4 regions of the Siminovitchia sediminis genome follow, and region 1 is predicted to be linked to each of the others. Evidence: predicted binding sites of a transcription regulator. Region 1 holds the regulator's gene; each other region holds the start of a gene.

Region 1 (5,236 bases):
GTTCCCCTTTGATCATTGTTTTGTTTGAGCTGGCCAAGTCCGCAGCCCCTCCAAACAGTGACGGCACATTCTTTGCAATGCCATTTAATATTTCGCTGCCGGAAGCTCGTGTTGCCAAGCTTTCCCCTTCATCATAAACCGGGATCTCCTTATCCCAGTTTTCAGGAAGCTTACCTTGCATGGATATTTCGAGTTGTTTTGCCAACCCAGGATAAGAAGTCTTGTATTCCTCAAATAGCTGATTCCACTTTTCTTCTAGCTCTCCACCGCTCTTCACGACCGTTTGTTCAAAATAATCATATACCTCGGCCGGGACGTAAAAATCTTCCTCGTATGTCCATTTATAATATTCTTTGACTAGTTTCATTTCAGCTTCACCGAGCGGAGCTCCATGTGCAGCAGATTTTCCGGACTTATTGGGAGATCCATATCCAATAATGGTTTTCACTTCAATTAATGTTGGCCGGGATTGATCCTCTTTTGCTTCTTGAATGGCATTCTCAATGGCTCTAACATCATTCCCGTCATCCACACGGATATACTGCCATCCATAGGCTTCAAACCGTTTACCCACATCCTCAGAAAATGATTGGGAAAGATCTCCATCCAGCGTGATATCGTTGGAGTCATAAAGCATAATCAGTTTGCCCAGTTTTAAATGGCCGGCAAGAGAAGCTGCTTCAGAGGCGACACCCTCCATGAGGTCTCCGTCCCCGCATAATGCATATGTATAATGATCGATGATATTAAAATCCTTTTTATTATAAATACTTGCAAGATGGCTCTCAGCCATAGCCATGCCGACAGCCATTCCAACCCCTTGCCCGAGCGGCCCTGTTGTTGCTTCTACTCCAGGCGTATATCCATACTCCGGATGCCCTGGAGTTCTGCTGCCCCATTGCCGAAAATGTTTTATATCATCCATGGTGACATCATAGCCTGACAAATGAAGCAAACTATATAAAAGCATGGACCCATGTCCTGCAGACAAAATAAAGCGGTCCCTGTTAAACCAATCGGGGTTTTTAGGGTTGTGTTTCATATGTTTTGTCCACAAAGTATAACCCATGGCCGCTGCTCCCATCGGGAGCCCCGGATGCCCTGAATTTGCCTTCTCGATTGCATCAATCGACAGTGTCCTGATTGTATTGATCGCTAATGCGTCAAGTTCTTTTACATGATCTGCCATCTTTATTCTTCCTTTCCCATAAATTCAATACCTTTATCATAAAGATAATGATAAAAATACACAACTTTTTCAGCAAAATCTATAAAAAGAAGCAGGAGTTCTTGTCAGAGTACCTGCTTCTTTTTATTAATGAAACCTTTTATTTTGTTGGATGTTACGCAGCTTGGCTGGAGTAACCTCTTCTCCGTTTGGGTCAAATACCCGTACATTCTCAATCGTCTGTCTCATCGAGGCCCGGAAGGACTGCAAATATTCACCTCTGAGCTTGGACTGCTCTTTCGCTTCGGCTTTTGTTAAACCGGTTGTCTTTGCTTTTTTTGCCAGGTGATTGATCCGATCGAGTTTTTCTTTTGAAAGCATAAAAAAACTCCTTTGTTTTCGTTCTTCCTAGTTATATTACTAGAAATAGCAATGAAAAACAATGAAGGAAGATGCATTTCATGATTGATCAGGAGTCGACGTACTTTCTATGTATTCCTGATACCTTCTATGGACGGTGGCTTTGGAAACATCATATCCGAAGCCTCTCATCACCGAAGCAATTTCTTCAAATGTCAACTGGTTTTTTCTGAGACGGACAATTTCGGATACAGGGACATCTTTTCGTTCTCTTCCATTCACATTGCCCCGATTTTTCAGATGATGTTCGGGACGGTACCCTTTTGCTACAGCTCTTTTCATGCCTCGCCTTATCTTGATATTATGTAACTTTCGCTGATATTCTTCTATCATTCCGATGATGCTTAATAACATCGAATCCGTTTCAGACAGCTGAAGTTCACCATCATTTGCAATGGAATATAACTTAATTTGTTCTTTATAAAGAAAATGCATGAGGGCAATCTTGGCATTGCCCCTTCCCAGCCTCGTCTCATCTTGGATAAGGACCGCATGGATCCCGCCTGAAGAAATCTTTTCCAGCATATCCATCAAGCCGGGGCGTTCCAGGTTATAGCCGCTGGATGTATCATGAATAATCGCCTCAATTTGAAAGCCCCACCTATCGGCCGCAGCTGACAGCTCTTCTTCCTGCCTTTTTAAAGAAGTTTCCTGTGCCTGCTTCTCGGTGCTTACCCTGCAGTAAATGATTGCTCTCATAACCATTCCCCTTCTTTACCTTATTCTGTTATTCTATCACCTCTTGATGATTCAGAATGATCCCTTGGCTGCTTTTCTGCTGATCAACAAATGGCTCTCCGCTTCCCATGAGTTTATCTGTAGAAGGTGTTTCTTCTGTAAGATGAAATATAAATAAAATTCCCATAATCCAGGTAACAATGAAAAAGATTGCAAGGAAAGAATGCTTTTTAATAAATAAAATCATGCTTATCCATCCCCCCGAATATTTGTTCGTATTTACTATTGATTATAACAGAACATCCGTTTGTGTCAAACAAAAATTCGAACAACCGTTTGTATTACGGATGACCGCGTGCTATAATATGGATAATTCATAACAGAGATTAAAGGGTGTGAAATTATTGTCCAAGCTTTCAAAAAGGCAGGAAGCGATATTAAACTTCATCAAGGATGAAGTGAAGAAAAAAGGTTACCCGCCATCTGTACGCGAAATTGGGAAAGCCGTAGGCTTGGCTTCAAGCTCCACCGTTCACGGACATTTGGAGAGATTGGAAAGCAAAGGCTTAATCAGAAGGGACCCTACCAAACCTAGAGCAATAGAAGTTTTAAATCAGAAGGAACATGAACCTGCCATTCCTGCTAAAAATACTGTCAACCTTCCGCTTGTCGGAAAAGTTACAGCAGGGATTCCGATTTCGGCAGTTGAAAATATTGAGGAGTATTTTCCTTTTCCTGAACAGCTTCTTCCATCAGATGAGCATGTTTTCATGCTCGAAATTGTCGGAGACAGCATGATCGAAGCGGGAATTCTTGATGGTGACTTTGTGATCGTGAGACAGCAGCATACAGCCAATAATGGAGACATTGTTGTTGCGATGACTGAAGAGAATGAAGCAACCGTCAAGAGATTTTACAAAGAAAACGGCTATTTCAGGCTTCAGCCGGAAAATTCTGCAATGGAGCCGATTATCGTTGAGAACGTGTCCATACTAGGTAAAGTTGTAGGACTCTATAGAAGAAATATTCATTAATCCCGGGCCTATTGAAAGGCTCTTTTTTATGCCTCCATATGGATGGAAACCTGCAAGTGCGGTTCCCCCTTACTTTTGGGCTTCCAATGAATCGGAATTCTTCCAATAATACTCGCTGATGACTTCCGCTAAAGCGTCCGCTGTTCTATTTAATTCCTCAAGTGTATTGTCCACTCCCCCAATCTCGATCAGCAGCGCATTCTCTGCTAAATCCTGATTATAAATCCCGTCATTTCCACCCGCTCTCGGCTTTCCAAATACGCCCCGGGACAAGCCGGGATACTTTTTTTGAATAGCATGATGCAGATCTGTTGCAAATTTGGAGTTTTTTTCGTATTGAGGATGGCCCTCTCCAATGACAAAAAGTGTTTTTGCATAGTCTTTCCCTTTAATTTCCGTGGTAGTGACAGCCCGCCTTGACGAATCCCGGTGGATATCGAAATAAAATTGCACTTGGCTATTTTGATTCATCACCTCTTGGGCAATTTCTCTGGATACTTGATAGGACTGCCCATAATTCATACCTTTTGATTTTAGGAGCCCTTGAATATCTGTTTGATTTACCAATGTTTTAATGCCTTTTTCCTTCAGTTTTTCTCCCAGCCGTTTTCCGACCAGACTAATGTTTTTGTCCTTATGCCATGCCCGGCTCGGGTCTGTCACTCCCGGCAGCATCGGTAAAAATGATTCTGTGTTATGTGTTGAGTAAATAAAAACAACATGATCCTCCGTTTTCGGCCTTTCATTCGGGGTTTCCTGGCCCGGTTCTTCCTCATCCCCCCACATATCAAGGTCGCTGGGCGGCGGCGACTCAATAGGTAAGTTTGTAAAGTCAGTGCCTTTACCGGCTACAATAATTTTAGGGGTGGCTGCATTTAACCCCGGTATTTCACTGATTAAAAAAGATCTCATATTCCTTAAATTAATATTGGTAAACAACTCCAATGCGTCTCTGCCAAAGGAGCGTTCATACCCTTCAGGAAGGATTTTTTTTAAGGATTGGTTCTCCATTGACATCACATATAAAAGAGAGTCTGTCCTTGAAGGGTCATTAATGATAAAAGACAACGTGCTGATTTTGATACTGGAAAATGCAATGGCGGAAACTAGACAAAAAAGTGCTGTGATGGTGACAAAAAATTTAGCGGCAAGTTTAAGCATCGTCTTCATCCTTTATCTGGTAACGTGTTTATACATTTATATGAATTTGGATGAGAGACTATGAACGAAATTTGGATGAGGCTCAAATAAAAAAACCATGAACCGATTATAGTTCATGGCTTTTAGCATTCTTCTAATAGCATTTCTTGGAGAACGGCTGCTTGATTATGTCTTTCCTCTTTGGCACTGTACAGCAATGTAACGTTATTATTTTTCAGCAAACCTTTCAATTCTTTCAATTTCTCAAGACTTTCTTGATTCTCTTTTAAATAGAGTCGATAGCGCTCTTTAAAAACCGGAAACTTTTGAGGATCATGCTGAAACCATTTCCTTAAATCATGGGTGGGTGCCAGCTCTTTCATCCATTGATCCATCTGCAGTTTTTCCTTCGAAATTCCGCGCGGCCATAGACGATCTACTAAAATGCGCCAGCCATCATCCGGAGCAGGTTCATCATAAACCCGTTTGATTTTTACAATATGACTCATGCAAACATCCCTTTCCCTCTATTTATTTCCTTAGGCAAGCGATCATGCTTATTATATAATCGTATCGTATTTTTTAAGGAGGATGGTCAATGCGTGAGTACGCCGGACACTGCAGGTCCTGCGAAAAAGACAAGTACTGCGAGAACGGTTTTTTCAATGGAGTAATCTTAAAAAAAACGGCGAAACGATATGTTTCGATTGTGAGGAGAAAGCGGAAAACGAAGAGGATGGTGCAGGAGTAAGAAATACTTAGACCTCCATTTTAATAAAAGAGAGGGACAAAAGCG
Region 2 (5,236 bases), on a different contig from region 1:
TATTACAATACGGAACAAGATGTTCGTACGGCCCTGAGTGAATTAGCAAAAATATGACAATAAGGGAGGATGGATCTGTATGGCTTTGACTGATTCCAAGGTTGAGAGCAAGCTTGAATTTTATGGAGGGGTGCCCGTTCTGCTGGTCCCTTTCGGGGTCATGTTTGTCGGGATTCTATGGCTGGGTGTGACAGGTGCTGCGCTTCCGGAAGCATTTTGGCCGATGGCTTTATTCGGTATTTTCATAGGATTATTACTGGCAAAGAATAAAAAGACCTATATCGAGGCATTGATTACCGGGATTACCTCAAGGATGCTTGCGATTATGCTGCTTGCTTGGTTCCTGGCGGGTATTATGGCTCAGCTTTTGCAGTCTACTGGACTCGTGGAAGGGATTGTGTGGGGGTTCCTTCAAACCGGAATGTCCATTGCCTGGTTCCCTTTACTTGCTTTTATTATTGCTGCGATTATGTCGATGGCCACAGGAACTTCCGTAGGTACACTTATTGCCGCAAGCCCGATTTTGTTTCCTGTCGGCTACACGCTGGGCGGAGATCCCGTTCTTATTATCGGGGCGATTATCGGAGGGGCGTACGTCGGAGATAACCTTGCTCCCATATCAGACACGACCATTGTTTCGGCGTATTCCCAAGGAACAGAAATCAGTAAAGTCGTTCGCAGCCGTTTAAAATATGCAGCGGCAGCCGGGGTGATTACGATTGGACTTTATATCATCTTTGCCCTGATTCAATCCGGAAGTTCGACGGTGACTCCTCCAGATGAAATCAACCCGCTGGGACTTATCATGCTTCTCGTGCCCATCATCCTTCTCTTCTTCATGATCAGAGGAAAAGACCTGGTAGAGAGCTTATTGTATTCGAATGCCATCGGGATCGTGCTGGGATTGGTATGCGGTTTAATTGGATTCAGCAATATTTTGAGCATTAACCGCGAAGAGTTTTCTGCAGGCGGAATTATTCTGGATGGTATTTTCGGCATGTCGGGGATTGCCATCTTTACCATTTTTATCATGGGGATGATTGGCACCTTGCAGGCCGGCGGATTTCTTGATTGGCTGATCGAGAAAGCAGAAAGCATCGCCACCACACCTAAACGTGCCGAGATCGTCATCGTTTTCTCCACTCTCCTTTTGAATGCGCTCACAACTGCTGGAACTCCTTCCATGGTTATGCTGGGAGACTTTGTCAGAAGGCTCGGGCATAAGTTTAAAATTCAGCCATGGAGACGCGGAAATCTGTTGGATGCCTGTTCTACCTCCATCATCGGGTTCTTGCCGTATAGCGTCGGTTTACTCATTCCTTTTGCGTTTGTTGGGGGCATGGTGGATATGGCCGCCCACCCCAATTTCAACCCCGTCGGCGTCGCTCCTTATGTATTTTATTGTATTGCCATGGTTCTTGTGATCGTCTTCGCTGCAGTCAGCGGCTGGGGATTGGAAACCATGAGTGAAGAAGAGTATGAAGCGGAATACAGAGACATTTATGGGGATCCCCAGGATACGATTCCTCCTATGACAAAAACGAATTAAGGGGGGAGTATATGCTCTATCTCAATTACCCTTCCATGGGAGTGCCTGATAGCGATTCACTTAAAAAAATATCGAGTTTTATCGAGAAACTTCCCGTAAATATTAAAGGAGCAGCAGAGGATTATGCGATAGAATTGGTTCAATGCGTAGAAGACGTCCGGGAGAAGATAGCCGAAATATATGGTGTATCTTCAAAAAATATTGCTTTTATCAATAATACAACGGAGGGGCTGGGGCTTATCGCCTCAGCAATAAAGTCCTCCGGGATCAAAACGAATGTCCTTGTGCCTGACATTGAATTTATCTCCAGTTCGCTCGTGTGGAGCGGTCACGCGAATCAGATTGATTTCGTGGTAACCAAAGATGGCAAGGTGGATCCAACTGGTATTTACCGGGAATTAACTAAGGGCGCCAACAACATTCTCTCCATGAGTTCCGTTCAGGAAGTGAGCGGCTACCGTTTTTCGTTTCAAGATCTATTGGGTGGATATCAGAAAAAAGAGAATGAATTTTGGATTATTGACGGAATTCAGGAAGCTGGGGTTTTATGGAGAGATATGAAGCAGGATCAAATAGATGCTTATATTGTTGGAGGACATAAATGGCTGAACAGCCCCTTTGGCTTGGGGTTTATGTACATGAGCGATCGACTGCTCCAAGTCATTGAGCCGCCCTTTAAAGGCTACTTCAACCTTGAGGAACCTGACGGGGGCTGGGTTGCCTATCTGGAATCACGGAATCATCAGCGTTCACAATTGCTGGACCAGCCATTACAAGATGGTGCCTGCGTCTTTGAACCAGGCGGGATGGTGAATGCTATCGGTGCGATGATGATTGGCGAAGCAATGGACAATTGGGAGAAATTCGGCATTTCCAATGCGGAGAATCATGTGCTGGAGCTGCGTGAGTTATTTCAACAACGGGTCCATCTGGGTAATGAATTCCGTCTGATGCCAAAAAACGAAAAAAATTGGTCCTCTATTCTTACGATCACCTCCCTATTAGGTGTGGAGTTTGAAAGGATTTTGGCAGAGAATCTTGCCAAAAGAGGTTTTAAGGTGAGCCTTAGATCCGTCGAATCGATCGGAGGGGTACGGTTCGGATTTCATTATACGACCACAAAAAAGGACGTCGAATATTTCGCAACAGAATTAAACAGCATCCTCGCCGGGATCAGGGAGATGGCTCTACCAAAGCACTGAGGAGGGCAGGCGGGAGTTTTTGATGTTCTATCGGCGTATAGGTACCAGGGCCCCCGTGATCGTAGATGACCTCCAGATCCATTTTTACGTACGTATAGATCACATCATCTTGATGGGCCTATCTTTGGGCTTACGCGGGTGAAAAACAAGAAAATATTATAGAAACAGGCAGACGCTTTGGCGCCTGCCTCTATAAGGGAATAGGTTTATCTTTGAAGATTTTTTGTTTGAAGAGTAAATAGGTAATTTCCTTTTCTGAGGGGCTAAGAGGTAAAATTCCGCAGTTTTCGTTCGTGCTGGGCGCTTTTCGTCGCCAAGTAATCTACAGTTTCCTGCGTTTCGGTAAGTTCCACCCTAAACCCGTCGAACTTTTTTTCAAGACGGTCGAAACGCTCTTCAAACTTGGCCTCCATCTTATCCATCCGGTTCTCTAACTTATCCATCCGACCTTCTAACTTATCCATCCGACCTTCCAACTTGTCCATGCGGCCTTCAATCCCATCAATTCGGCCATTTAGACGCGATTCTAAACCGTCAAGCTTTTGGTCCATATGCTCTGAATGCATGGCCAATGCTCTTAAAATTTCCTGAACCCCTGATTGCTCCATGTTCTCACCTCCTTAGGAATTAGGATCTTTATATCATACATATGTTCAACCAGTGTCTTCACCCTGGCATGTTAAACAGGCACTTATCAATAACAGGGTGGTTTCAGTGTTCCTCCGTGGTTATTTCTTTATCTCCTCCAGCTCTTCTCTGGAAAGACCCGTTACTTCAAAGATAAACTCTTCGTCTACACCTTTTTCCTGCATGCTTTTTGCTGCTTTTTGAAGTCCTTTTTTTATACCTTCCCTTTTTCCTTCACTAATACCTTCCTTCCAACCTTTCTTTTCCCAGGAGGTCATAAGTTCCATCAGTTTTTCCTCCTCTTTTGGGTTTGTCATACGGATTTACTCCATCAAGGTTTGCTCTTCTTTATTGGTAAGTTCCAAATAGGTTTCAAAAAAGCTGGGCAACAACTGCATTTTTGCCGGGTCGAGCTGAAGGCGAAGAAACATGCGCAAAAACTCTTTTTTGACTTGTATTTTCTCATTATCAGTATACCCCTATGTGCTTAATCATGCTGCAGCAATTGGGTTGTCCTGCAGTATGTATTGACGCCATGGAAGTTTTTCAATTCGATCACAATATAATGGAAGGCACCCACTTTTTTAAATGGAAAATGAATAGAAAATTCCTCGGGCTCTGTTTTGTTTCCCTCATAGGTGAACAGCGCAATCGGCAGGATGGACAAGCGGTGTTTTTCGTAGAGGCGATTGTGATAGATGAACATTCGTTCATTGAAGTTTTGCTGGTATGATGATTACGTCTCCATATGGCTCAGCATCAAGGACTCCTCTCCACGTATCCTTGTTTTAACCAATAGATCAACGACCCTTTTTTCTCCCTCCACTAAATCAAAAATATGGTCGTTGTGAAGTCGATGGCTTCGGCTGCTTCGGGGAAAAAGCATCACAAATTCTTCGAAGAATGCTTCAAGCAACATCTTGAACATTCGTTCATGGCGAATCAAATTCATTCCTCCTTCACAATTAGAACATATGTTCCTTTTATATAATAACCGTAAGATTCCGTCAATATGTTTTGTGTCAAGCAGCTTTCTAGCTGCTTTTATACCAAAACTGCCTCCCCCTTTAACTGCGCCTCCATACGGTTAAGCCAGCGGATCCTGTCTTTGATCACGGGAGGTTTGGGGTGGTAATAATAAGGATGCTTTTCGTGTTTGATTCCATAGAGTTTGCGCTCACCAAGTATCCTTAAAGCCTGTTGGGCTAATCTCTGTATGCGGGCGTCGGTTCCCCAGCCTGCAATGATCGGGATCTCGTGATCAATGTGTTCCAGGAGCTCCGCTTCTCTTTCTTTCGTAAAAATAGAATGACGATCGCCTTCCAAAGATTGGAAATTATCCATCCGATTAAAGAACTTCTTGAGGTTTCCTTCGCAAATATCAGAAAGGTTAATGACATCCAATCGGTTGTACCCCATCCGATCCATCAGCCGCATCAGCTGGTGCTGGGTCTGGTTGTCTTTCGCCCGTATCAACCCGCCTTTTTCCTGACAGGAATCTTGAGCTGACGGATTCCAGCTTCCCGGATTGATCATGATGACCGTACAGTCCGGTTTCTCCGCCTGTATCTCTTTCCTGACGATTTGCACATGAGACCGCATGTTCATGATTTGTCCATTCAAATCATATTTATAAAACTTACCGTAGACTTCAAAGGATTGCCTCAACACCTCTGCCGGAATAAATGCCACGGGCCTCCTCTCCTTTCTGTAAAAAGTTTGATGTTCAGCGGTTTTGGGCTGCTTGAACAATCCTTGGCGACCTCTCCGGATCCACCCTCCACCCCTTCCACTTTCTCTCAGGGGCAAAAATTCTGTAGACCCATTTGTCCATGTCTACAAAATGGAGCCCGGAGCC
Region 3 (5,236 bases), on a different contig from region 1:
ATGTACTCGATTAAGCGATTGGGGCACCATGGCGTTCCAGTGCGGCAGCTTCCAATATGGACATCCCTTGCTCTTCTGCAGCAGCTGCAAGTTTGTCGGAAACAACTGGCCCAAGGTTTGCCGGAGGAGCAGAGAAACCCATCGCACGCTGGCGGGCTGAATTTCTGCGAGCAAATGGTCCCCAAATCGCAAATGTAATGCCGGGAGTTTGGATGTTGACGAAGAATGTGTTCCCATCCGGAGAAAATGTAGGACCGGCAAATTCAGAACCGTTCATTGTATTTTCAGCGAATGTGTACACATTGCCTTCCGGCGTCATCCCGATGATACGGTCAGTTCCTGGGCCGTCTTCTGCAATCCACAGGTCGCCCCATGGTGTCATGCAGATGTTATCAGGCATTTCAAGATCGTTTTGATCTGTAGATTCATAAAATAGTTCTAACGTATTCGTGGAAGGGTGATAACGATAAACCCGGCCAAGGTTGCCTGTCCCTGCATTTGTATCATCAAACCAGAAAACTCCGGCAGAAAAGAATGCACCTTCAAGGCGGCTAAACTGAATGCAGCCTTTATCTTTTGCGTCTTGCTGTGCACGCTCGGGATTTACTTCTCTCCAAATAACCCCGTATCTTTTACCTGTGTTAAAGGTGCTGGCTTGAGAAGCCGGAAGCTCTTCAATCGCTACTGCTTCAAGCTTTCCGCCCTTTTGAAGAGAACCGAGCTTTTGACTGCGGTCATTTGGGGTAAAGCGGTAAAGAAAGCTTGGACTGGAATCTTCCGTCAAGTACCAGATACCCGTTGCCGGGTCAACGGCACATGCTTCATGAGAAAAATAACCCATATCACGGATCGGCGTTTTAGACATTTCATTTTCAGGATCCAGCGGATTCACTTCAAACACAAATCCGTGTCCCAACTCGCGTGTTTCTTCACAAGTCAGCCATGTTCCCCAAGTGGTTGCACCGCCTGCACAGTTGCGGATCGTTCCGGAACTGGTGACATACTCTTTAATGACTTCACGATTAGGAGCAACAACCATTGCTGTTGTTCCTCCTGCAGCGCCTTTGCTCCAAGGATTTTTCCCATTTACCGGATATTGGGAGTTCGTGCTGTTTTCATGGTTACGAACCAGGATCGTTGTGTTTTTCTCTCCCTTATATGCTGCCATCCCATCTAGCATGGCTGGTACCAAATCTCCGTTTGTCATTTGATCGCCGGTTCTGGAAATAATTTTGTAATGAAAACCTCTTGGAAGATCAAGTATTCCATTTGGATCTTTGACGAGCGGACCATAGCCGCCAAAACCTCTATTACCTTTTGGAGCTGCAGCCGCTGTTGATGCCTGGCTTAATGATAAAAGTCCGGCCGACCCCAGCGCCACAGCCAATGTGCTCATTCCGCCAACTTTCAAAAATTCCCTTCTGTTCAGTCCGGTATTGTCAGATTTCATCCATCCAACCCCCAAGTTTGTATAATAGACTGCCAGAGCAATCTTCATGTCTAAAATTAACAATCCAGATTAAACCTTTGGTTGAGTTTATGTAATAAAATGGTTAACCGGATCAAAACAGGGCGAAAGTTGGGGAGTTATGGAAAAAAGTATAGTTAGTATCACCCATTTTTGTTTTATTTTGAAACAAAATGAACAAAACGAGCACACCATTGATTCCATGGTCTTATTCCCGTTCTTTCAAAATATGAAAAAAATGTAAAATTTGCATAAACCATGTAAAATATATTTAAAAAGACCTCTCCTTTTAAGAGCAGGTCTTTTGCCATTCCATTGATTGCCGCTTCGTCATACTGATTTACACTTTGTTTTTAACAGGAAACTTAAATTTGAGCCTTCCTCTATCTATCCGCAAGATTGCATCAAACGATTTTCCTTTTTTGCTTTTGAATCCTTTAAGAACCCCGGTTTCCCCTGTCACCAGCAACTTTTTCACCATTTCTCCGCTTAATTTTTTTCCGCAGATAAACTTGGGAAGGGTGAATTTGCAGCCCTCCTGATAAGCAGTGCATCCGTAAAACTTACCCTTATCCAGCACCTTTCCTTTTCCGCAAAAAGGACAAGATCCTGCCGCTGTTTGATCCTGCATATCTTTGATGGATTCTTGTATTCGTCCGACATGGTTCGGTGCATTCTCCATCAGGGATTGGATGAATTTTTCAATATGCCCAAGAAAGACATCCTGCGATCCTTGAGATCGCCCAATTTTGCTTAAACATTTCTCCCACTTTCCGGTCATCTCTGCACTGGACAACAAAGTTCCTTCTACTGCCTGACAAAGAATTTCACCTTTTCTCGTTACGCGTACAATGTTCTTTTTTACTTGAATATATTGTTGGTGTTTTAAAGTTTCAATGATGCCTGCACGAGTGGCTTCTGTTCCAATTCCCTCGGTTTTACTCAGCATCTCTTTGGCTTCTGCATCTTCGATATCTTTTCCTGCACTTTTCATCATTTGGATCAATGTTCCTTCTGTAAATGGTTTGGGAGGCTGCGTCATGCCTTCTTTCAATTTTACTTCTACCAGACATGACTCACCTTCAGACATGACGGGAAGATTGTCATTTTCTCCTTTTTTGCCATTCCTATTTTTCTCCTCTTTCGGAAATAACGCCTTCCATCCTTTGTTCAGCTCCACCTTCCCTGTTCTTTCAAATATCATCCCATTTATCTGAACCTGCACTTTGGTTTCTTCATACTCATAATCAGGTGCAAACATAGCCAAAGTCGTTAAAAGGACTTCACGATATATATTCTGTTCTTTGACAGACATGGTTTGCAGATTTCGCACTTGCTTTGTCGGAATAATCGCGTAATGTTCCTGCACTTTGCTATCATCCACAAATCTTTTTTGAGCATGAGGATAAGCTGTCTCCAACTGGACGCCAGCACAGTTTTGATATGCTGGAAGATGCTTTTTTAAATAGGAAAATTCATTTTTCGTTATAAAATGCGTGTCCGTCCGCGGATAACTGATCAGCTTTTTCTCGTATAACCCCTGGGCGATTTTAAGGGTTTCAGAAGGGCTGTATTTCCAGAGTTTATTGGCTTTTGCCTGTAAAGTGGAGAGTGAGTGTAATCGGGGAGATTTGTTTTTCTTGCGTGCTTTTTTGATTCGGTGTATGACTCCCTTGTTTTCCCCTTCATGGACGTTGTGTTTTTGCAATCGTTGCCGCGCTTCTTCCTCTGTTTGGAATTTCTCCTGATATTTTGCCTGAAAACTTCCGTTCTCTACCTTTGTATCTCCGATCCATTCATAGAAAGGCTTGGGCTGAAAGTTTTCAATCGCTTGCTGACGTTGGTAGATTAAGTAAAGGGTTGGTGTCTGTACCCGTCCAACGCTAAAAGGGCCGCGCACTCCTTTTTGCTGCAACAGCAAAGTATACAGTCTGGAGGCATTCATGCCGACCAGCCAATCGCTATACTGCCTGGTCTGCGCTTCATGGTACAATGGAATAGTTTGGCGGCCTTCTTTTAGATTTCGAAATCCTTTTTGTATTTCATCCTCTTCCAATGAATTGATCCATAGCCTTTTCGTTGGTTTATGAGCCGCTCCCGAAAGCATGATCATACTCCTGGCAATATTTTCTCCTTCCCGGTCACAATCCGTAGCCACAATAATTTCTGTTGCCGAGTGCAGCAGCTTTTTTACTACATTGAACTGTTTTCTTTTGTCTTTGGCCACCTGAAACTTAAATGTTTCCGGGATGATCGGAAGGGTCGATAATGACCATTTTTTCCAATCGCCTTTATAATGTTCCGGCTCTACCAGTTCAATTAAATGGCCAAACCCCCACGTGATAAAAGCCTTTTGCTGAAAATATCGGCTGTCATTCACTTCAATATATCCGTCTTTTCGGGCGATATTTCGGAAAGCATCGGCATAAGCCCGTCCCTGGCTCGGCTTTTCGGCTAAAATAACGATCCCCATGTGAGCTCCCCTTTTCAAATATTCTTCCGGAGTCATGATTTTTCCTTGTTCACTTCTCCGGTAGATCTTAACAGTTTAAGTATATTTATTATAAACGAACATTTGTTCGCCCGCAATCAGAATTGCCCATCTACATGGAATTTTCAATTTCTTATATCGAAAACCCCTATCTTCACGAGATCTGTTCATCCATTAAGTTCCTTTTCCTACCTGCATTTTTTCGTACACATTCATTATCCGCAGGAAAATGCACTTTTTCTTGCAAAACTATATTCATTTTTATGTATTTATGACATAATTATTTCATATAAGCTTGAAAGGATAGTTTCTATGATACCTATTGAACTGATTTGTCACGAAATGAAACGATTAACCGATGAGTATTACTCATGCGAAAACCCTGAAATTAAAGTTTTAATTTTCGATGATATAAAACTTTTAAGCAAAGCGCTTTTTCTTAGTGATCTTCCTGATAAATAATATCCCATTCCTGTACTCCACTTGCTCAATCTATATCAGAAATTGAAAAAAGGCAAACTGCAGTACACAGCAGTTCGCCTGTTTTTAATACCTGTTTATTTTTTATCTTCAAATTCTGCTCTCGATCCGTCTTTAAAAGTGAGTTCCAGCTCAAATTTTTTGTAATTGGACTCTAATGAAAATGCATCTAATGCATGTTGAATCGCATCTTCCTTACTTGTCTGCCCGTCGACCGTCAGCTTTTCAACGTTCGGAAAAATGTTATTAAATGCCTCTTGTCCGTTCACACGGAGATCATTGATCTCATCTTCCAATTCTGCTTCCACACCTCTGTTTTGATCGTTTTCCAGGCTTGCTTCGAATTCTTGACCACCATCATATTCGACAGATAACTCAAAATCTGTATAATTCAGTGCATCCATTTTAGCCTGCGATTCTTCAGATACAACGTTCTTGCTTGTTGCTGAATCGTTTGTATTGTTATGGTTTGTTGCTGTATCATCGGAATGGATATTGTCTTGATCATCAGCATTATGGTCTACTTGGCCTTCGTTATTTGAAACATCAGTCCCCTGAGTATTCTCTGTATCATTATTGCTTGTGCCGCAGGCTGCTAAAGTGAAAGCTAACCATAAAACAGCTGTTAAATATACAACTTGCCTCATATGTATCCTCCCAGTTTGATTAGTTTATACGTCAGCTTCCCCTTCAGAATCAATGATTAAATCAACCAAACTTGATAGATAAAAAATGAATTTATTCACATTATTATTACTCTATATGTATGCCATTCCGCATTAGAATAGGATTTGGCA
Region 4 (5,236 bases), on a different contig from region 1:
TTGGGTGCCAAAAAGGCAACGGCTTCCCTGGCCAGCTGCCCGCATTGATGTTTGGTGAGGCCGGCCCAGATTAAATTGTTTTGAGTTACATAATCAGCAATCCATTTCAGTGCAGCGTGAAATAAATCCCCAATATGCGGAGCTTCAAGCTTAAAAACTTCACGCTCCCGCAGTTTTAAGCCGTGTGAAGCAAAATGTGAAAAAGGACAGCTGTTAAACAGTTCCATTCTTGATACACTGGCAGTCATATGCTCCCCGTACAGTTCTTTGCTTGTATCCTCCGTCAGTTTGGTTGTTTTGTTTGTAAAAAACAGACTGGAAAAGACCCGCTCAGCCTTTCTCTTCCAAAGTGGATCAGACATATAAAAGTTATACACATCCCACCAAAAATCGGCCATGGGATAATTTCTTTTCTTGGCATTCAGCTGTCCTGTCAGGTAGGCAGCAGCCGAATCAGGGTGGGAAATATAATTGAATTGTTCTTCGCTTCCTAGTTCTGCCGGATCATTGACAATGGTTGTTTCCATGAGATTCGGGAACATGTCTCTCATTCTATGGATATACAGCGAGGGCTGGAGAGCTTTTCCCTCATCATCCGCCATGGGATAGGACAGGACGAGCTGGTCTTCTGCAGAAGTAAACGCTCTGTAAGCAACAAATTCCTCATTCAGAAGACGGATTCGACTGTCCGGTGCAATAGTCATTCCCGTGTCCATTAACACTGCGCGGTCTTCATCCGAAAAGATTCCTCCCTCTGAAAATTTCTCAGGAAGAACTCCGTCATTCAGGCCGGCGACAAATGAAACTTTGATATGAGAGAGGCGAGACTGCTCCAAGTTGGCTATAAATACTTGGTCAATGGCTGGCGGAATTAAGGAAAACTTCATTTCCTCCAGGCCTGCATTCATTACAGGGATAAAATCCTCCAGGGAGAGACGGGTGTCCCCAAGAATTTCAACGAACTGATCAAGCAGTTCCATAACATCGTTCCATGCCTGGTCGTGCTCCCTGGATGTGACTAGCTGCCCCTTCTCTTCTGCTGACTGACTCAACATTTCTAGCTTTCTTGGTATCTCCAGCTCTTCCATAAAATAATAAAGCGCCTCACAATAGTCCCGGCCATTTTCAGCTTTTTTCAGACGTCTTGCAAGCCTCATGATCGGAAGGGTGACCATTTCCCTTGATGCAGCGAGCTCTTTTTCCAATTCCCTTTCCTCATCGGTTTGAACGGTGCCGGACACTTCCAGCCCCCTAAAACGCCGATAGATCCATCTGTCTTTTTTCGTCCAGTCAGCTCCCTTTATCCCATATGCCAAAACATAGTTTTCAAGCCTGTCCATTTGCTCTCTAAGGCGATGCAGATCACTGTCAAGCGGAAACAGCAAATCTGTTTTTATGGCCCTGAATACATGCTCGTACCGCCAGTTGCTGCTGATAACCTCTAAGACAGATCGAATCAGCTCAACAAGCGGATGATTCAGCATAGATCGTTTCTGATCAATGAAATAGGGGATATCATAATCATAAAAGACCGTCTCAAGCTCTCCTTGATATTGGCTGCCGTTCCTCATCAGGACCGCGATATCTTTGTAACGGTACCCTTTCTCCATGACAAGTCTTCGTATCTCTCTTGCAATTCCTTCAATTTCTGCCCTTCTGTTAACAGAAGGCATTAATTTTACTGCTGAATTTCCATTAAACGCTCTCGACGGCTTTCTTTCAAACTCCGACTCCAAATATGCCAGGCCTTCATTTTTAAATCTTAAAGGTTTCCTCAGGACGATATCGTCTTCAACCGCGACACCTGACTGGCAGGCCAGTTCATATATAGATCTGTAAGACTCACCGGTCATTCTGAATAAATGAAGTTCATTCGGAACTGTATCTCTAAACGGGCGATCCAGCACAAGTGAGACGGATACCCGCCGGCAGTTTTTTAAAAGTCCTTCAATCACCAAATATTCCTGCGGAGTAAAGCTGTGAAATCCATCTATGTACACTTCTGCGTTTTTCAGAACATCTGATTGACTGATCGACGCCGCAAGGAGGCTTAAATAATCATTGGAGTCCAAATATTTACCCGATAATGCATCCTCAAAATGCCTATAAATTAATTCAAGATCATGCATCTTGTCGGCAAGTGACTTGTGGGATTGAAAAAAGCTGACTTCTTCCTTTTTTTGGGCCAGTTCTTCAGGCTGTACACAGTAATGTTTGAATTCTGTAAAAATCTGTTCCATCTGCTGGATAAATCCTGTTTTATCAGTTGCTTGCCTGAACAGCTTCAATTCATCTTTTTGCTCTTCCACTATTTTTTTGATGAGCATATGAAGGCCCGTACTGTTCACATATGTACGGCTGGCTCCTCCTATTTCCTGAAATATCCGCCAGGCAAGGCGAGTAAAGCTGTATACCTGGGAGCGGATCATTCCGGCCATTCCTTCTTGCTGTATCAAATTAGATTCAGTTAAAAAAGTCATCTGCTCGGGAACAATCAACAGGATAGGCGGCCCGTCCGGCTCTTCTTTCAGCTTGTTTCTAATCTCTTCGTGAAACAGGGTTGTTTTTCCCGTACCTGTTCGGCCTATGACAAACCGTAGTGACATTTTTTCAACCCCTTTTATTATAAATATATAAGATGGGTATTTTATTAAAATGGATATACTTCATTATAACATACGGGCACAAAGGGATCGAACGTACATTCCCGTCCATTCCTGACCATATATTGTTTGTGTAACCACAAAAAAATCCCCCTTCATGAAAGGGAGATCATATCACCGTGTAAATTTTTATTGTCCCATGTGGCTGGAAAGCTCTTTTGAAAGTTTCATGAAAGCTTCCTTGTCCTTCCGGTCCAGCGCAAAGTCGATTTCTTTACGCAGCTGCTCTTCCCTGCTCTTTCGCAAAATATGATTTAAGAACAACTCCGTCTGACGTTCCAACGATTTCGTTTGCTTTTGTTTCTGTGTCATCGTGTACTCTTTCAACAGTTCCTGATACGTTTTCTTCTTTTCCATCGATGATCACCTCGGAACCTTTTTTTAATTATACACGGATTTGGGCAAAAACACAAGTCAGGAATTTAAATTTTCTGATGATTTTTTATTGATAAATTTCCCGTTACTTTTGTCCTGTTTCTTTTTTTATTTTTTGGGATTTTAGTGACTTTTCTGGAAATCTATGTTACTATTGTAGGCACATTGTCCAAATCTTGTAGAAAGGGGAAGAAAAATGACGGAAACATTACCAGGTTATGAAATCAATCCTTATACAATGTTACTTCGGCCGGCAGGAGAAGAACTTACGGAAGTAATAGAGGCAAAAGCCCGTTATTTAGTCTCCCGTAAACCCTTTGACATTGTAAAAAAGAGTTGCGATTATTTTGGCTCCTCTTATAACGGCAGGAGGGAGGGAACCAAGCAGTTAATTGGCGTTACCCACAAGGCACCCATCATCGTTGACCCCTATACTTCCATCTATTTATTTCCCACCGCATCACCGTCAAGCCCTGATTGCATGTGGATTTCCCATGATTACATCGCTGCTTTTGAAAAAAACGATGCATGCTCGACCATGATTACATTTCAAAATCATGAGCGCCTTGAAATTCCCATTTCTTTTTATTCATTTGAAAAGCAGGTTTCCCGCACTGCCAGGCTGCGGGTTAAGTTTACACAAAATGTGAAAAAGATGGAAACTTTTCATAAACATCCGATTCAATTTCCACGTAACTGGGCTTCTGAACATCATGGATCTTATTGGATTGACGAATAGAGCAGGTGAAGAGGGCACTATGCCTTCTTCTCTTTTTTTGGGGAAGAGCAAGAACTCAAATAAAAATCCAACAATTCTTCGACCCTGTTTCGCAGCCGCGGGTTAAAGTAATTGTGGTGTTCCTCGTACCCTTTGTATAAAAAAAGGTACATGGTAAATATTTCGTCGGATTTCAGGCGCTCCACACGGATGCTATTCTTATGCAAATACCGTTTGACCTCAGCAAGTTCATTCTGTACTTTCCGTATGGTGTTTTCGATCAACGTTTGATAGGGCTTTTTTAATTTGAACGGGCTTTTTTCCACAACATCCAAATCCCGCTGCAAAACAGTCAACAGCATCGGCAAGTAGATCGCCTGTTCAATAATATCCCGTTCATTTGAAGGAATTCTTGTCACTTAAACAGCCTCCCTTGACGGAACATGTGTTCTTTTTTCATCTTACTAAGCACTCAATAAAATAGCAAGGGGAAATTACTTCCTTCAAGAAACCAAAATAGAATAAGCGGACATGCCTATGCTATAATTTAAAAAACAACTGGACAGCCGGGACTGTTTTCCCCGCTGTGAATAGAGGAATGTTCATGGATTTTTTTTCACTGAAAGATTGGCTTACGATTGAAAATATAATGGACCTGATTGCAAAATACCGCTCTTTCGGCCCGCTTCCCGGGATTTTATTTCCTTTCTTGGAGGCCTTCCTCCCTTTTCTCCCGCTTTTTTTATTTGTAATGGCAAATGCAAATGCGTTTGGTTTGGGCTGGGGATTTCTCTTTTCATGGATAGGTGCTTCCGGAGGAGCCTATGTTGTTTTTCTTTTGATCAGAAGATATGGAGATGCCCGGATATTCAAAGTGCTTTATAGAAACAGCAAGGTACAGAGTCTGATGGCATGGGTGGAGAAGCGCGGATTTGGCCCGCTGTTTCTTTTGCTGTGCTTTCCGTTTACACCCTCAGCCATTGTCAATATTGTCGCGGGACTTTCAAAAATCGGTGTCTACCAGTATATGCTTGCCGTATCAACAGGAAAAGCTGTAATGATCTTCATTATAAGTTTTATAGGACACGATTTGATCTCTTTAATTAAGCAGCCGGAAAGAACGGCGATTGCGCTTGTTATCATTTTGGTTATGTGGGCTATTGGCAAGCGGATTGAAGCAAAACTGCAGGAAAAACAGTATAGGCGGGAAAACTAATGGAAGAGGCTGGGACATAACGAAAATATCCAAAGCTAATGACGAACAATTTCTACATGAGCGCAGGAAATATGCCTGGTGAGTCCCCGCAGTTCGCCAACACGGGGAGGCTCACCGGCCACCACAGAAAGCGCAGTATCTTTCAGGAGCAGATAGTATTCAGTGGCCATCATTCTAATTAGTTTTATAAAAACCTTTGTCCGCCTTATTCATTGGGTTCCAATACAGCCTAAAACATCAAAGGACCCTCAATAAAAAACTGGA

What was found. The regulator LexA, encoded in region 1, represses DNA repair genes until DNA is damaged. The targets are predictions, from matches to a motif close to CGAACATATGTTCG.
Region 2: ACFSCZ_RS11510 (RpnC/YadD family protein) is a predicted target of LexA. The motif match lies at 3,799-3,812, and genes of this name have one in related genera.
Region 3: ACFSCZ_RS06030 (type IA DNA topoisomerase) is a predicted target of LexA. The motif match lies at 4,037-4,050, and genes of this name have one in related genera.
Region 4: addB (helicase-exonuclease AddAB subunit AddB) is a predicted target of LexA. The motif match lies at 2,695-2,708, and genes of this name have one in related genera.

The regions. Positions count from the first base shown of each region.
Region 1 is NZ_JBHUEO010000002.1:62,617-67,852, reverse strand. Features, by position in the region: gene tkt (transketolase) at 1-1,189, opposite strand, end outside; gene ACFSCZ_RS00750 (DUF896 domain-containing protein) at 1,316-1,549, opposite strand; gene ACFSCZ_RS00745 (YneB family resolvase-like protein) at 1,628-2,287, opposite strand; gene ACFSCZ_RS00740 (hypothetical protein) at 2,316-2,513, opposite strand; gene lexA (transcriptional repressor LexA) at 2,671-3,300, shown strand; gene spoIIP (stage II sporulation protein P) at 3,370-4,461, opposite strand; gene ACFSCZ_RS00725 (DUF488 domain-containing protein) at 4,584-4,949, opposite strand.
Region 2 is NZ_JBHUEO010000031.1:16,057-21,292, forward strand. Features, by position in the region: gene ACFSCZ_RS11490 (aminotransferase class V-fold PLP-dependent enzyme) at 1-57, shown strand, start outside; gene ACFSCZ_RS11495 (Na+/H+ antiporter NhaC family protein) at 80-1,549, shown strand; gene ACFSCZ_RS11500 (aminotransferase class V-fold PLP-dependent enzyme) at 1,561-2,751, shown strand; gene ACFSCZ_RS11505 (hypothetical protein) at 3,015-3,359, opposite strand; gene ACFSCZ_RS11510 (RpnC/YadD family protein) at 3,480-3,665, opposite strand; gene ACFSCZ_RS11515 (hypothetical protein) at 3,860-4,111, shown strand; gene ACFSCZ_RS20165 (hypothetical protein) at 4,115-4,324, opposite strand; gene ACFSCZ_RS11525 (DUF1643 domain-containing protein) at 4,423-5,070, opposite strand.
Region 3 is NZ_JBHUEO010000012.1:27,552-32,787, forward strand. Features, by position in the region: gene ACFSCZ_RS06025 (alkaline phosphatase PhoX) at 11-1,450, opposite strand; gene ACFSCZ_RS06030 (type IA DNA topoisomerase) at 1,809-3,941, opposite strand; gene ACFSCZ_RS06035 (YusW family protein) at 4,517-5,086, opposite strand.
Region 4 is NZ_JBHUEO010000055.1:9,522-14,757, forward strand. Features, by position in the region: gene addB (helicase-exonuclease AddAB subunit AddB) at 1-2,606, opposite strand, end outside; gene ACFSCZ_RS15005 (IDEAL domain-containing protein) at 2,793-3,020, opposite strand; gene ACFSCZ_RS15010 (competence protein ComK) at 3,235-3,777, shown strand; gene ACFSCZ_RS15015 (YhjD family protein) at 3,795-4,175, opposite strand; gene ACFSCZ_RS15020 (TVP38/TMEM64 family protein) at 4,361-4,972, shown strand.